DNA from 4 places in the Streptomyces sp. NPDC002588 genome. Region 3 is predicted to be linked to each of the others. Evidence: riboswitches for the same ligand, from Rfam matches in the RefSeq annotation. Region 3 holds a riboswitch; each other region holds the start of a gene.
The links. Region 3 has a riboswitch for cyclic di-AMP ahead of ABT057_RS33685 (M23 family metallopeptidase). Riboswitches for the same ligand answer to the same signal wherever they lie in the genome.
Positions count from the first base shown of each region.

Region 1 (2,928 bases), on a different contig from region 3:
CATTAACTTGTGACAAGTGATCGTCTGCCGATACGTTCACTCGTCAGCGCGGCAACCCGGATGCTCCCGCACCGCCCGCCGTGCCGGTTACAGATGTCCAGAGAAAGGCCCTCGCATGCTCTCCGGGAACGGTCGTCACCGTCGCCCCCGTCAGGCTCCGGCCCTCCTCGTCGCGGCGGGAGTGACCGGCTCCGCCATCGCCATCCCGCTGTTCGCGGCCGGTGGGGCGAGCGCCGCCGACGGCACGGTGTGGGACAAGGTGGCGCAGTGCGAGAGCGGCGGCTCCTGGAGCGCCGACGACGGCAACGGCGAGTACGGCGGCCTGAGCCTCACCCAGGACGACTGGGAGACGTACGGCGGACTCGACTACGCCAAGAGCCCCGATCTGGCCAGCCGCAACCAGCAGATAGCCGTGGCGCAGAAGCTCCTCGCGGCAGAAGACGTCGGCGTGTGGGGTACCTGTGCGCTGACCTCCGGGCTCACCAAGGAGTCCGGCGCGACGGACGTGGACACCGGCGTGGCCGACGACTCGTCCGACTCATCTGCTTCATCCGGTTTGTCCGACCTGACCAAGGGATTGTCGTCCGGCTCCTCGGACTCCGGCGACTCCGGTGCGAGCTCCTCCGACTCGTCCGGCGATACGTCCTCTTCGTCCCCCGAGTCCGGTCAGTCCTCTTCGTCCCCGTCCTCCGCCGCGAAGGATGAATCCGACAAGTCGGACGCGTCCGGCGACGGTCGGGGCGATTCGCAGCCGACCGGCGGTTCGCCCACGGCCACCCCGGAAACGGACGACTCGGACAATGCGGCCCAGGAGGCGGGTTCTTGGAGCCTCGTCGACACCGGCTCGCTCACTTCGGGCCGCCACCGTGGTTCCACCGCCGACGAGACCCTGTCGGCCGGTACCACCGCCACCTCCTCCGGCCGGCACGCGGCGAGTACGTACACGGTGCGGGAGGGCGACTCCCTCATCACCATCGCCGACTCCCTTGGTGTCGACGGAGGGTGGGAGGCGCTCTACGCCGAGAACAAGGACCTCATCGGTGCCGACCCGAGCGACATCGTCGCCGGTCAGACCCTCGACGTAAGCGTCCAATAGGGCGGCAACGGCACCAAAAGCGACGGGAGTTCACTCATACTTCGCGCCGAATGTCCGTTTTGGCGAAAGTGTGGGATGAGTCTCAGAAGCCCTGATCGTCTTTGAAATTCAGCGGATCGCGTGACTACGGTCGAGGCCGCTCGGCAACCCGAGCCCCGGCCACCGCAACGCCGAATCCTGCCAGCGGCGGCCCGGGAACAGTCGTCGCGTCAAGCGCCGTAGGCAGGAGCGGGGGACCCAAGGTAAGTGCCGGGCCCAGCGGTTGACGCTGGACCGGCTCGGGGTGAAGCCGCGCACCGCGAGGTGTGCGGCCGGGCAACTCAACCGGCCCGAACCCGACAGCTCACCTCGCAGGCGTCGGTGAGGGGATCCACCATGCTGTTTTCCAGCAAGGGCAAGCACCGTCGTCCGTCCAAGGCCACCCGCGTCGCCGCGCTCGCCGGCGTCACCGGTGTCGCCATCGCCGCCCCGCTGATGGCGGCCGGCAGCGCCTCCGCCGCCACCGCCTCCGAGTGGGACGCGGTCGCCCAGTGCGAGTCCGGCGGCAACTGGTCCATCAACACCGGCAACGGCTACTACGGCGGCCTGCAGTTCTCCGCCTCCACCTGGGCCGCGTACGGCGGCACGGCGTACGCCTCCACGGCCGACAAGGCCAGCAAGTCCCAGCAGATCGAGATCGCCGAGAAGGTCCTCGCCTCGCAGGGCAAGGGTGCCTGGCCGGTCTGCGGCACGGGCCTGTCCGGCGCCTCGTACAACGGCAGCAGCTCGTCGAGCTCCGGCAGCAGCTCCTCCGGCTCGTCCAGCTCCTCCACGCAGTCCCGCTCCGCCGACGAGCAGGCCGCCTCCCGCTCCACCGACCGCCCGGCCGCCACCAAGAGCGAGCAGGGCAAGAAGACCGTCACCACCCCGACCGGCAAGAAGGTCAAGAAGGGCGACGGCGAGTACAAGGTCGTCAAGGGCGACACCCTGAGCTCCATCGCCGCGAAGCACAAGGTCAAGGGCGGCTGGGAGAAGCTGTTCCAGCTGAACAAGGACATCATCGACGACGCCGACCTCATCTACCCGGGCCAGCAGCTGCACCTGAAGTGACATCCGGCTGCCGGTAGGTTCACAGCGCCCTCACAAGTGATCCCCCCAGACTGAAGACCTCGCGAGGGTTCCCCCGTCCCCACGGGCTCCCCGCTCCGGTGTGTGTTCCCCCGTACGCACCGGAGCGGGGTTTTCTCTGCCCCCATTTTTCGTCCGGACGTCACCCACCCTTTGTTCCGTGGGGGAACAATGTGTACGGTCAGTTTGTCCACGGGACGGTCGGTCGGCTGCCGACGCCCCGAAGGCGGTTAGGCTCTAGTCGCAAGGCCCACGCGGCCCCGCACTACCAGCGTCACATCCCAAGAAGGAGATGCTCGTGCCGTCCATCGACGTCGTCGTAGCCCGGGAAATCCTGGACTCCCGAGGCAACCCCACGGTCGAGGTCGAGGTCGGCCTCGACGACGGCAGCACGGGTCGTGCCGCCGTCCCGTCCGGCGCCTCCACCGGTGCCTTCGAGGCCATCGAACTGCGCGACGGTGACCCGAACCGCTACCACGGCAAGGGTGTCGAGAAGGCCGTCCTCGCCGTCATCGAGCAGATCGGCCCGGAGCTCGTCGGCTACGACGCCACCGAGCAGCGGCTGATCGACCAGGCCATGTTCGACCTGGACGCCACCGACAACAAGGGCTCCCTCGGCGCCAACGCCATCCTCGGTGTCTCCCTCGCCGTCGCCCACGCCGCCTCCGAGGCCAGCGACCTCCCCCTCTTCCGCTACCTGGGCGGCCCGAACGCGCACCTGCTGC
Region 1 covers NZ_JBEOWF010000006.1:173,606-176,533, forward strand. The annotation lists gene ABT057_RS09080 (transglycosylase family protein) at 116-1,096, shown strand; cyclic di-AMP (ydaO/yuaA leader) riboswitch at 1,301-1,468, shown strand; gene ABT057_RS09085 (transglycosylase family protein) at 1,472-2,185, shown strand; gene eno (phosphopyruvate hydratase) at 2,496-2,928, shown strand, end outside.
Region 1: another riboswitch for cyclic di-AMP. It lies ahead of ABT057_RS09085 (transglycosylase family protein); the one in region 3 lies ahead of ABT057_RS33685 (M23 family metallopeptidase).

Region 2 (2,928 bases), on a different contig from region 3:
TGGCCTGTGCGGCGAAGTCCTCCTCGTCGATCAGCTCGTTCTTCAGGTTGCTGATCTTGGCGCTGAAGGACTTGGGCGGGTAGCGCTTGGGGTCGAGGTCCAGGTCGCGGCAGACCAGGGCCATCAGGCGCTTGGAGTCCGCGGCGTCGTAGATCGAGAAGGAGGACGTGAAGCCGAGCTTCTTCGACTCGCGCCTGAGGATCCGCACGCACGCGCTGTGGAAGGTCATCACCCACATCGCGTTCGCCCGCGGGCCCACGAGCTGCTCGACGCGCTCCTTCATCTCGCCCGCGGCCTTGTTGGTGAAGGTGATCGCGAGGATCTGGCCGGGGTGGACATGGCGCTCGGCGAGCAGGTGGGCGATGCGGTGGGTGAGCACGCGGGTCTTGCCGGAGCCGGCGCCGGCGACGATGAGCAGGGGGGTGCCGGCGTGGACGACGGCCGCGCGCTGGTTGTCGTTGAGCCCCTCGAGGAGCGCCGCCGCGTCGACCACCGGGCGGGGGGCGCCGTCGCGGTAGTAGGCGTCCCGGTCGCCGGCGTCCGGGTGGTGGGCGGTCCCGCCGGGAGGCACGTCGAACTTCCCGCCGAACAGATCGTCCGGAACCGGCTCCGGTCCGTGATCGTCCTCGGGCGGCGGCGGGGGTTCCTCCTCATGGGCACGGGGGCCCTGGAGGTCCGCCAGGAAGCTGTCGTCAAAGAGGCTGCTCATCGCTCTCCGAGTCTAGGGTGCCCCACCGACAACGCGCCGCCCTCCCCGGAACATCCCCGCTCTCACCTTCCGGGGCGGAGATATCACAGCACGTGATCTCGCGTGCGGTCTTCGCTCAAGGTCACGAAAATGTATCGGGCATATCGCCCATCAACCTTCACAGAGGCCACACCAGTTGGCTACCGTGCCGGGCAGGCCAAACGGATCCCCACCGGCGAACCTCGCCGGGCCGCACGGCCTCCGCCGAGTCCGGTGCGCCCCCTGTGCGGCAGCCGGAGCCGGGGACCCACCGAACCTCTGGGGTGAATCGGCCCGACTCCCCTCCCGGGAAGGGCCGTAGGGCGCCCTTCCGAACCATCCGCCCGAACCCGACAGCTAACCCGGTAGGCGGATGATGGAAGGAGTCGCCTCCCTTGGCGTCGCAGCACCGCAAGCCGCGCTTCCCCGGCACCCGCGTGGCAGGCATCCGCACGCCCGCCCTCGCCACCGCCGCCCTCACGTCCGTGGCCCTGCTCTCCCAGTCGGCGAACGCCGCCCCGGCCGACGACGGCAAGCCGAGCCTGGAGGAGGTGGAGAAGAAGGTCGACGACCTCTACCGCCAGGCGGAGTCGGCGACCGAGAAGTACAACGCCGCCAAGGAGAAGACGACCAAGGAACGGGGGCGGGTCGACGGCCTCCTCGACGACGTCGCCCGGCGCACCCAGAAGCTCAACGCGGCGCGGGAGGAACTGGGTTCCTTCGCCGCCGCCCAGTACCGCACCGGCGCCTCCGCACCCGACACGGCGACCTTCCTGCTCGCGGACTCCCCGCAGGACTACTTCGACCAGACGCAGCTGATGAGCCGCCTGACCGACCGCCAGAAGGGCGCGGTCGACGACTACGTCACCGAGCAGTCGGCGACGATGAGGAAGCGGCAGGAGGCCGCCGAGAGCCTCGCCGCGCTCACCGACACGCAGAGCGACCTGAAGGCCGCAAAGACGGCCGTCCAGACGAAGCTGAGCGAGGCACGCGAGCTGCTGTCCCGGCTGACCGCCGAGGAGAAGGCGCGGCTGGCGGCGATCGAGAAGGAGAAGCAGGAGGCGGCCGCGCGCAAGGCGGCGGAGCTGGCCCGGCAGCAGGCCGCCGAACAGGCCGCCAAGGAGCAGGAGAGCGCCGCCTCCTCGGACACGTCCGCGTCGTCCTCCTCGTCCTCCGCCGACTCCTCGTCGTACACCACCAAGGCCGAGAAGGCGCTCGCCTTCGCCCGCGCGCAGATCGGCAAGCCGTACGTCTGGGGCGCGACCGGCCCCGACTCCTACGACTGCTCCGGTCTCACCCAGGCCGCCTGGAAGGCCGCGGGTGTCTCCCTCCCGCGCACCACCTACGACCAGGTGAACGCCGGCACCACCGTCTCCCTCGCCGACGCCCGCCCCGGTGACCTGGTCTTCTTCTACGACGACGTCAGCCACGTCGGCATCTACATAGGCAACGGCATGATGATCCACGCCCCGAAGCCGGGCGCGTACGTCCGCGAGGAGTCGATCTACTACGACGGCGAGTCGGGCATCTACAGCGTGGTCCGCCCGGCGTGACGCATGCGCGCGTGCACCACATGGACTGACGCACGCGCGCGTGCCCCCACTCAAGCCGCTCGGCACTAGTGCCGCGGCACTAGCATCGGCCCCATGTCCGCCTCCTCCCCCCTGCGCGCCTGGTGGGCGCGGTGTGCGCCGGCGGCCGGGGCCGCCGTGATGGCCACCGGCATCCTGTCGGTCGGACTGCACCTCGCGGGCTACGAGGCGCTGTCGCGCGTCACGCTGGCGCTGACCGTCGCCGCCTGGCTGGCGCTGGCCGCGGACTTCGCCGTACGGCTGGTGCGGGAGCGCGAACGGTGGCGGGCCGAGGCGGGCACGCCGGGGGCACTGACCGCCGTCGCCGCCACGGCCGTGCTCGGGACCCGTGTGTCGGAACTCGGCCGGCAGCCCCTGGCCGCTGTCTCACTGGCGCTGGCGGCGCTGCTGTGGCCGGTGCTGATGGGGCGCGTCTTGCGGCACTGGGAGCGGCGGATGCCCGGGGCGGTGTTCCTGTGCTGTGTGGCCACGCAGGCGCTCGCCGTGCTGGGGGCGACCCTGGCGGCGGCGGAGACGGCGGCCTGGCTCGCGCACACCGCCCTCGTGCTGTTCTGGCTGGGGCTGGTGCTCTACGCGCTGATGCTGTTCCGGTTCGACTGGCGGCAGATC
Region 2 covers NZ_JBEOWF010000055.1:48,685-51,612, reverse strand. The annotation lists gene pcrA (DNA helicase PcrA) at 1-709, opposite strand, end outside; cyclic di-AMP (ydaO/yuaA leader) riboswitch at 941-1,114, shown strand; gene ABT057_RS42060 (C40 family peptidase) at 1,123-2,280, shown strand; gene ABT057_RS42055 (tellurite resistance/C4-dicarboxylate transporter family protein) at 2,374-2,928, shown strand, end outside.
Region 2: another riboswitch for cyclic di-AMP. It lies ahead of ABT057_RS42060 (C40 family peptidase); the one in region 3 lies ahead of ABT057_RS33685 (M23 family metallopeptidase).

Region 3 (2,928 bases):
ACAAAGAACATGTGAACGACTGCGGCCGGAGAACGGGGTGTCAGGGGTTGAGGCCCTTGCTCCGCAGCCAGGCCATCGGGTCGATGCCGGTGGCGCTGCCGCCGGGGTGGACCTCGAGGTGGAGGTGGGCGCCGGTCACGTTTCCGGTGGCGCCCACGCGGCCGATCACGTCACCGGTGGCGACCTTCTGGCCGACACTGACGCTGATGGACGACTGGTGGCAGAACCAGAGTTCGGTGCCGTCGTCCAGAGTGAGGATGGTGCGGTAGCCGTAGGAGCCGGCCCAGCCCGCTTCGGTGACGGTGCCGCTGTGGACGGCCTTGATGAGCGTGCCGGTGGGGGCCGCGAAGTCCAGGCCGGTGTGGTAGCCGGAGGACCACAGGGCGCCGGCCTGACCGAAGGTCGAGGTGATGGTGTAGGAGGAGGTCGGCAGCGTGTACTGCTTGGCCAGTTCGGCCAGCCTCGCGGCCTCGGCCTTCTCCTTGGCGGCCTGTTCGGCCTTCTCCTTGGCTTCGGCGGCCTCGGCCTTGGCCTCCTTGGCGGCCTTGGCGACGGCCGCGGCCTGAGCCTTGGCCGCGGCGGCCTCGGCCTTGGAGGCGACCTGGGTCTGCTGCGACGCGGCCTGCGCCATGATCCGGCTGCGCAGTGCCTCACCGGCGTCGGCGGTGGCGCCCTGGGCGGTGTCGTCGGCCTCGGAGCCGAAGTTGACGAGGGCCGGCGCCGCGTCCTCGGCGGTGTCCTCGTCGGTGATGAGGGAGCCCACGCCCGGCAGGTCGGGCATGGAGATGGAGACGGGGGCCTTGCCGGTGTTGGCGCTGGCCATCCCGCCCGCGCTGACGGCGGCTATGACGCCGACGCCGAGGACGGTGGAGCTGCGGGCGAACCCGCCGCCGCGCTGCTTGGCGACCCGGTGCTTGCCCCGTACCGGACCGACGGACTCCGCGGTGGGGTTCCACTCCTCCCACGGGCCCTCGTCGGTGCGGTAGCTGCCGAAACCGAAGGTCTCGGTCTCCGGAGAGCGCTGGCTCGGCACGAACGGGGCTTCTGGGGCAGGCCGGTTGGACGCCACGCGGGCGCACTCCTTTCCTTCCGTCGCCTACCGGGTTAGCTGACGGGTTCGGAGCAGGAAGGTCTCCTACGCGCGTAAACCGTTCGTGACTCTGCGAGTTCACTGCGGCTTTTGTGCGATTCACCCCAAGGTGGTGGTTCCCCGGTTCCCTTGCGGGATTCGACGCGTGCGCACGGAGCCGACTCTTGTGACGGCTGGGACGACCGCGCTGCGTTATCGAACGTTAATAGACCTGGGGGCGGGTTTCCAAGCTCTTCGGCTTGATCAACAACATTTTTGGCCTGGACTTTCAGGCCATCACCGGTGGAAAACGGGCGAGTTGGCACCAAGTCACAGTCGACGCACAGTCACCGAAGCCGAAAACACCGAGGGTCGGAACCCTTTCGGATTCCGACCCTCGGTCTTCAGTAGCGGGGACAGGATTTGAACCTGCGACCTCTGGGTTATGAGCCCAGCGAGCTACCGAGCTGCTCCACCCCGCGGCGATGACTCCACTGTACGCCATCGGCGGCACCGAAAGCACATCGGTTATCCGAGCAGGCCGAGCAGGTGCGCGTTCGGCGCCTTCGCCCGCTCCGCGCACTCCGGGAGTACGACGACGTCGACACCCTCGGCCGTGAGGAGGCCGTTGCCGTCGGCGGCCGTCACGAAGGTGTCCGGCTCCTGCCAGGCGGTGACCACCCGGCGCACTCCCGCGTCGAGGATGAGGCGGGCGCAGGGGGCCGGGCGGGAGGAACGGCGGGCGCAGGGCTCCAGACTGCTGTAGACGGTGGCGCCGGGCAGACGGGGGTCGGCGGGGTCGAGTTTCGCGAGGGCCGCCTCCTCGGCGTGCACGACGGGGTCGCCGGCCTCGCGGGAGTGGCCGCGAGCCAGTTCCGTGCCGTCGGCGGCGACGATCACCGCGCCGACGCTGAAGGCGGTCTGCGCGGGCGGGCACTCGGCGGCGAGCGCGCAGGCGAGGTCCAGCCAGCGGCGGTCGGCGGCGGAGGGGAGCGGGCCGGTGCCGGGCGCGGTGGGCTCGTAGCGCATGAGGACGACGTCCTCGATCCGCCGGGTCTCGGTCAGGCGCAGCCGGCCTTCCTGGTAGGCGCCGGGTCCGAAGAGACGGGGCGCGTCCGGGTCGCCGACGAAGAGGGGGGCGAGGACGAGCTGGAGCTCGTCGGCGAGGCCCTGCTGGAGGAGCTGGGTGTGGATGGTGCCGCCGCCCTCGACCATGAGGCGGCGTACGCCGCGCTCGTCGTGGAGGTGGGTGAGGAGCCGGCGCCAGTCCAGTTCGGGGCCGAGCGGGACGACGTCGGCCGCGATACCGAGGGCGCGGGCCCGCTCGGCGCCCTTGTCCGTCGTGCAGACGAGTTTGTCGCCGCCGGTGTGCCAGAAGTTCGCCGCCGGGTCGAGGTCGCCGGAGCCGCTGACGGTGACCTTGAGGGGGTACGGCGGCTTCCCGGCCGCCACCCGGGCGGCGCGGCGGTCGGCGGAGTTGACGAGGAGGCGGGGGTTGTCGGCGCGGATGGTGCCGGCGCCGACGAGGATCGCGTCGACCGAGGCCCGCACCTCGTCGACGCGGTCGAAGTCGGCGGGGCTGGACAGGAGCAGGCGTTCGGGGGTGGTGTCGTCCAGGCAGCCGTCGAGGGAGACGGCGGCGGACAGCAGGACGTACGGGTACGGCATCGACGCGCTCCCCGGGCTCGGTTCGACGGCGGGCTTGGTTCAAGTTTGAAACAAACCTACACTGGAGGCATGACGACTCGCTGGCTCACTCCCGAGGAGCAGCGCGCCTGGCGCGCGTACGTCGCCGGGTACCTCCTCCTGGAGGACGCGATCGACCGGCAGCTCCAGCAGGAGGCCGGCATGCCCCATCT
Region 3 covers NZ_JBEOWF010000036.1:20,457-23,384, forward strand. The annotation lists gene ABT057_RS33685 (M23 family metallopeptidase) at 41-1,069, opposite strand; cyclic di-AMP (ydaO/yuaA leader) riboswitch at 1,079-1,244, opposite strand; tRNA gene ABT057_RS33690 (tRNA-Met) at 1,478-1,551, opposite strand; gene ABT057_RS33695 (dihydrofolate reductase family protein) at 1,598-2,737, opposite strand; gene ABT057_RS33700 (MarR family winged helix-turn-helix transcriptional regulator) at 2,807-2,928, shown strand, end outside.

Region 4 (2,928 bases), on a different contig from region 3:
CGAACCGGTCGGCCCAGCCGACGAACGCCCCGTCGGGGCCGGGGTCGCCGACGCCCTCGGTGAAGCTGTCCCCCACCGCCACGTACGACCCGATCACTGATCTGTTGTCATTCTTCGAATCGTCTGCCACAGCAGATCATCATTCACCTTCGAATGTGACTTACGCGATCGTAGGAAGGGGTTGACGGGCGGTGAGATAAGCCACTGCTAAAGAGTTGGCCAATCAGGGAATAGGAGACCGTACGCGGAAGTTGGCGATCCGGAAGTGGCTCCACGTGGTCCGGAAGGCGAAGTGCCCGAGCCGGACCACTCCGTGGCGGCACCGGAGGCCGGACCCGGGGATCGGGGTCCGGCCTCCGGCCGCGTGTCAGGCAGGTGGTTCTCGGGGGCTGCCGGCCGGGTCAGCCGACGGCGACGCCGTGCGAGCGGAGGTAGGCGACCGGGTCCACGTCCGAGCCGTAGTCCGGCGTGGTGCGGATCTCGAAGTGGAGGTGCGGGCCGGTCACGTTGCCGGTCGCACCGGAGAGGCCTACCTGCTGGCCCTCGGTCACGGTCTGGCCGGCCGAGACGGAGAGCTGGGAGAGGTGGGCGTACTGGGCGTAGTAGCCGTCACCGAGCTTGATGACGACCTGGTTGCCGTACGCGCCGCCCCAGCCCGCCGAGACGACGGTGCCCGCGGCCACGGCCTTGACGGAGGTGCCGGTCGGGACCACGAAGTCGACGCCGGTGTGGTAGCCGCTGGACCACATGCTGCCCGCCACGTGGTAGCCGGTGCCGATGGTGGCACCGGACACCGGGAGGGTGTATCCGCCGGAGGAGCCGGAGGAGTCCGCCCCGGTCTCGGCGGCGGTCCGGGTGGTCGCCTTGCCGGACGACTTCGTCTCGGAGGCCGACGACGACTTCGACGCCGACGAACCGGACGAACCTGACGAACCGGACGAGGACTTGGTCCCGGCCGCGGCCCTCTTGCCGATCGACAGCTTCAGGCCGGGGTGGATCAGCGACGGGTCGCCGCCGACGGCCTCGCGGTTGTCCTCGTACAGCTTGCGCCAGCCGCCGCTGACGTGCTGCTCGTCGGCGATCTTCGAGAGATAGTCGCCGGGCCGGACGGTATAGGTCCGGACGGCCGCTGCGGCGGCCTTCTTCTGTGCCACTGGAGCCGCCTGCACGGCCTTTTCCGAGACGGAGGCGGAGGAGGCGGACTGCGGGGTGGCCGCGTGGGCACCGGTGGCCCCCATGAGCGGGAGGGCGAGTGCGGCCCCGCCGGTTCCGGCGACGGCTATCGAACGGGTGAAACGCCGGCTCTTGAGACGGCGGTGCTTACCCTTCGCGGGCATGGCGAATTCCTCTCCGGCGCCTGCGAGGTGAGCTGTCGGGTGCGGACTGGAGATGCCCGGCCGCGCCGAGGCGCGGCTTTACCCCAAAGCCTGTTCCGGAGGCCGGAACAGGCGGTACTGCCTGTGGGTCCCCCGCTCCTGCCATGTACGGGTGAGTGTGCGGATTCCGGACGGTGACAGGATTCGGCGTCCGCCCGGATTGGTCTGGAACGTAAGCGACCAAGACGCACAGGAACAAGCAGAGGTTGCCCTGTTCACGCATTTCTCTTGATCCGCTGTGCGAATTCCCGGTGACACTCCGTGAATCGAGAGCGCTTTTTCCGCCTAACACCCTTGAAAAGCCTGGTCATTACGTGAACATGACGGGCGACGGTCGGTCACGAATATGACGCTGCTCACGTGATTCTCTCCAGAATCCCTTATTCCAGAGCGAGTTGTAACGAAGGATCCAATTCGGACACATCTCTCAGATGCGACGCAGCCGGATAACCATCGCATCGAGGTCGCCGCGCAGCCCGGTCCGCAGCCCGTGGTGCAGCAGCACCGCCCCGCGGTGGACTTCGCCCGTTTCACGGCATTCGTACGCCGCCGTCGGGTCGAGGCCCCGCAGCCGCAGCGCGGGAACGGGCTCGCCGTACCGCTGCGCCTGGAGCCAGGCCAGGACGACGGTCTCGTCACCGCGGACGTACTGCACGGCGCTCAGACCGCCCGTCGGCGGCCGCAGCCGGTAGAGGTCGCCGTGCTGCACGAGGGGCCGGATCTCCTTGTAGAGCTCCACCCACTCACGGGCCTCGGCGAGTTCCTCCTCGCTCCACTCGGAGAGGTCGCCGCCGACGCCCAGCACCCCGGCCATGGCACTGACGAAGCGGAAGCGCAGCGAGCTGGTCCGGCCGTTGAGCTGCACGTTGGGGCTGTCGGTGACCCAGGCGGCCATGACGCGCGCGGGGTGGATCTGGCTGAAGCCGTGCTGGATGTCGAGGCGGTCGAGCGGGTCGGTGTTGTCGGAGGTCCACACCTGGTCGGTACGGGCCAGGACCCCGAGGTCGATCCGGCCGCCGCCGCCCGAGCAGGACTCGAAGGCGACGCCCGGGTGGGCCGCCCGCAGCCGGTCCAGGAGTCCGTACAGGGCCCGTACGTGGTCGACCCAGAGGCGCTGGGGGTAGGGGTCGTCGGGCCAGCCCGCGTCGGTGAAGCAGCGGTTGAAGTCCCACTTGACGTAGTCGACGGGCGCGCTGGAGAGGAGTCCGTCGAGCTGCTGCCAGAGGTACTCCTGAACATCCTCGCGCGCGAGGTTCAGCACGAGCTGATTGCGGAACTCCGTCCGCTTTCGTCCCGGCTGGAACTGCACCCAGTCGGGGTGCGCCCGGTACAGCTCGCTGTCCGGGTTGACCATCTCGGGCTCGACCCAGATGCCGAACTGCATGCCGAGCGCGTGCACGTAGTCCGCGAGGGGCTTCAGTCCCTTGGGGAAGCGGTCCGGGTTGGGCCGCCAGTCGCCGAGCCCCGCACGGTCGCTGGTACGGGCGCCGAACCAGCCGTCGTCGACGACGAACAGCTCGACGCCGATCGCGGCGGCGCGCCGGGCGAGGGT
Region 4 covers NZ_JBEOWF010000009.1:39,620-42,547, reverse strand. The annotation lists gene ABT057_RS12200 (SGNH/GDSL hydrolase family protein) at 1-97, opposite strand, end outside; gene ABT057_RS12195 (M23 family metallopeptidase) at 402-1,337, opposite strand; cyclic di-AMP (ydaO/yuaA leader) riboswitch at 1,342-1,501, opposite strand; gene ABT057_RS12190 (alpha-galactosidase) at 1,804-2,928, opposite strand, start outside.
Region 4: another riboswitch for cyclic di-AMP. It lies ahead of ABT057_RS12195 (M23 family metallopeptidase); the one in region 3 lies ahead of ABT057_RS33685 (M23 family metallopeptidase).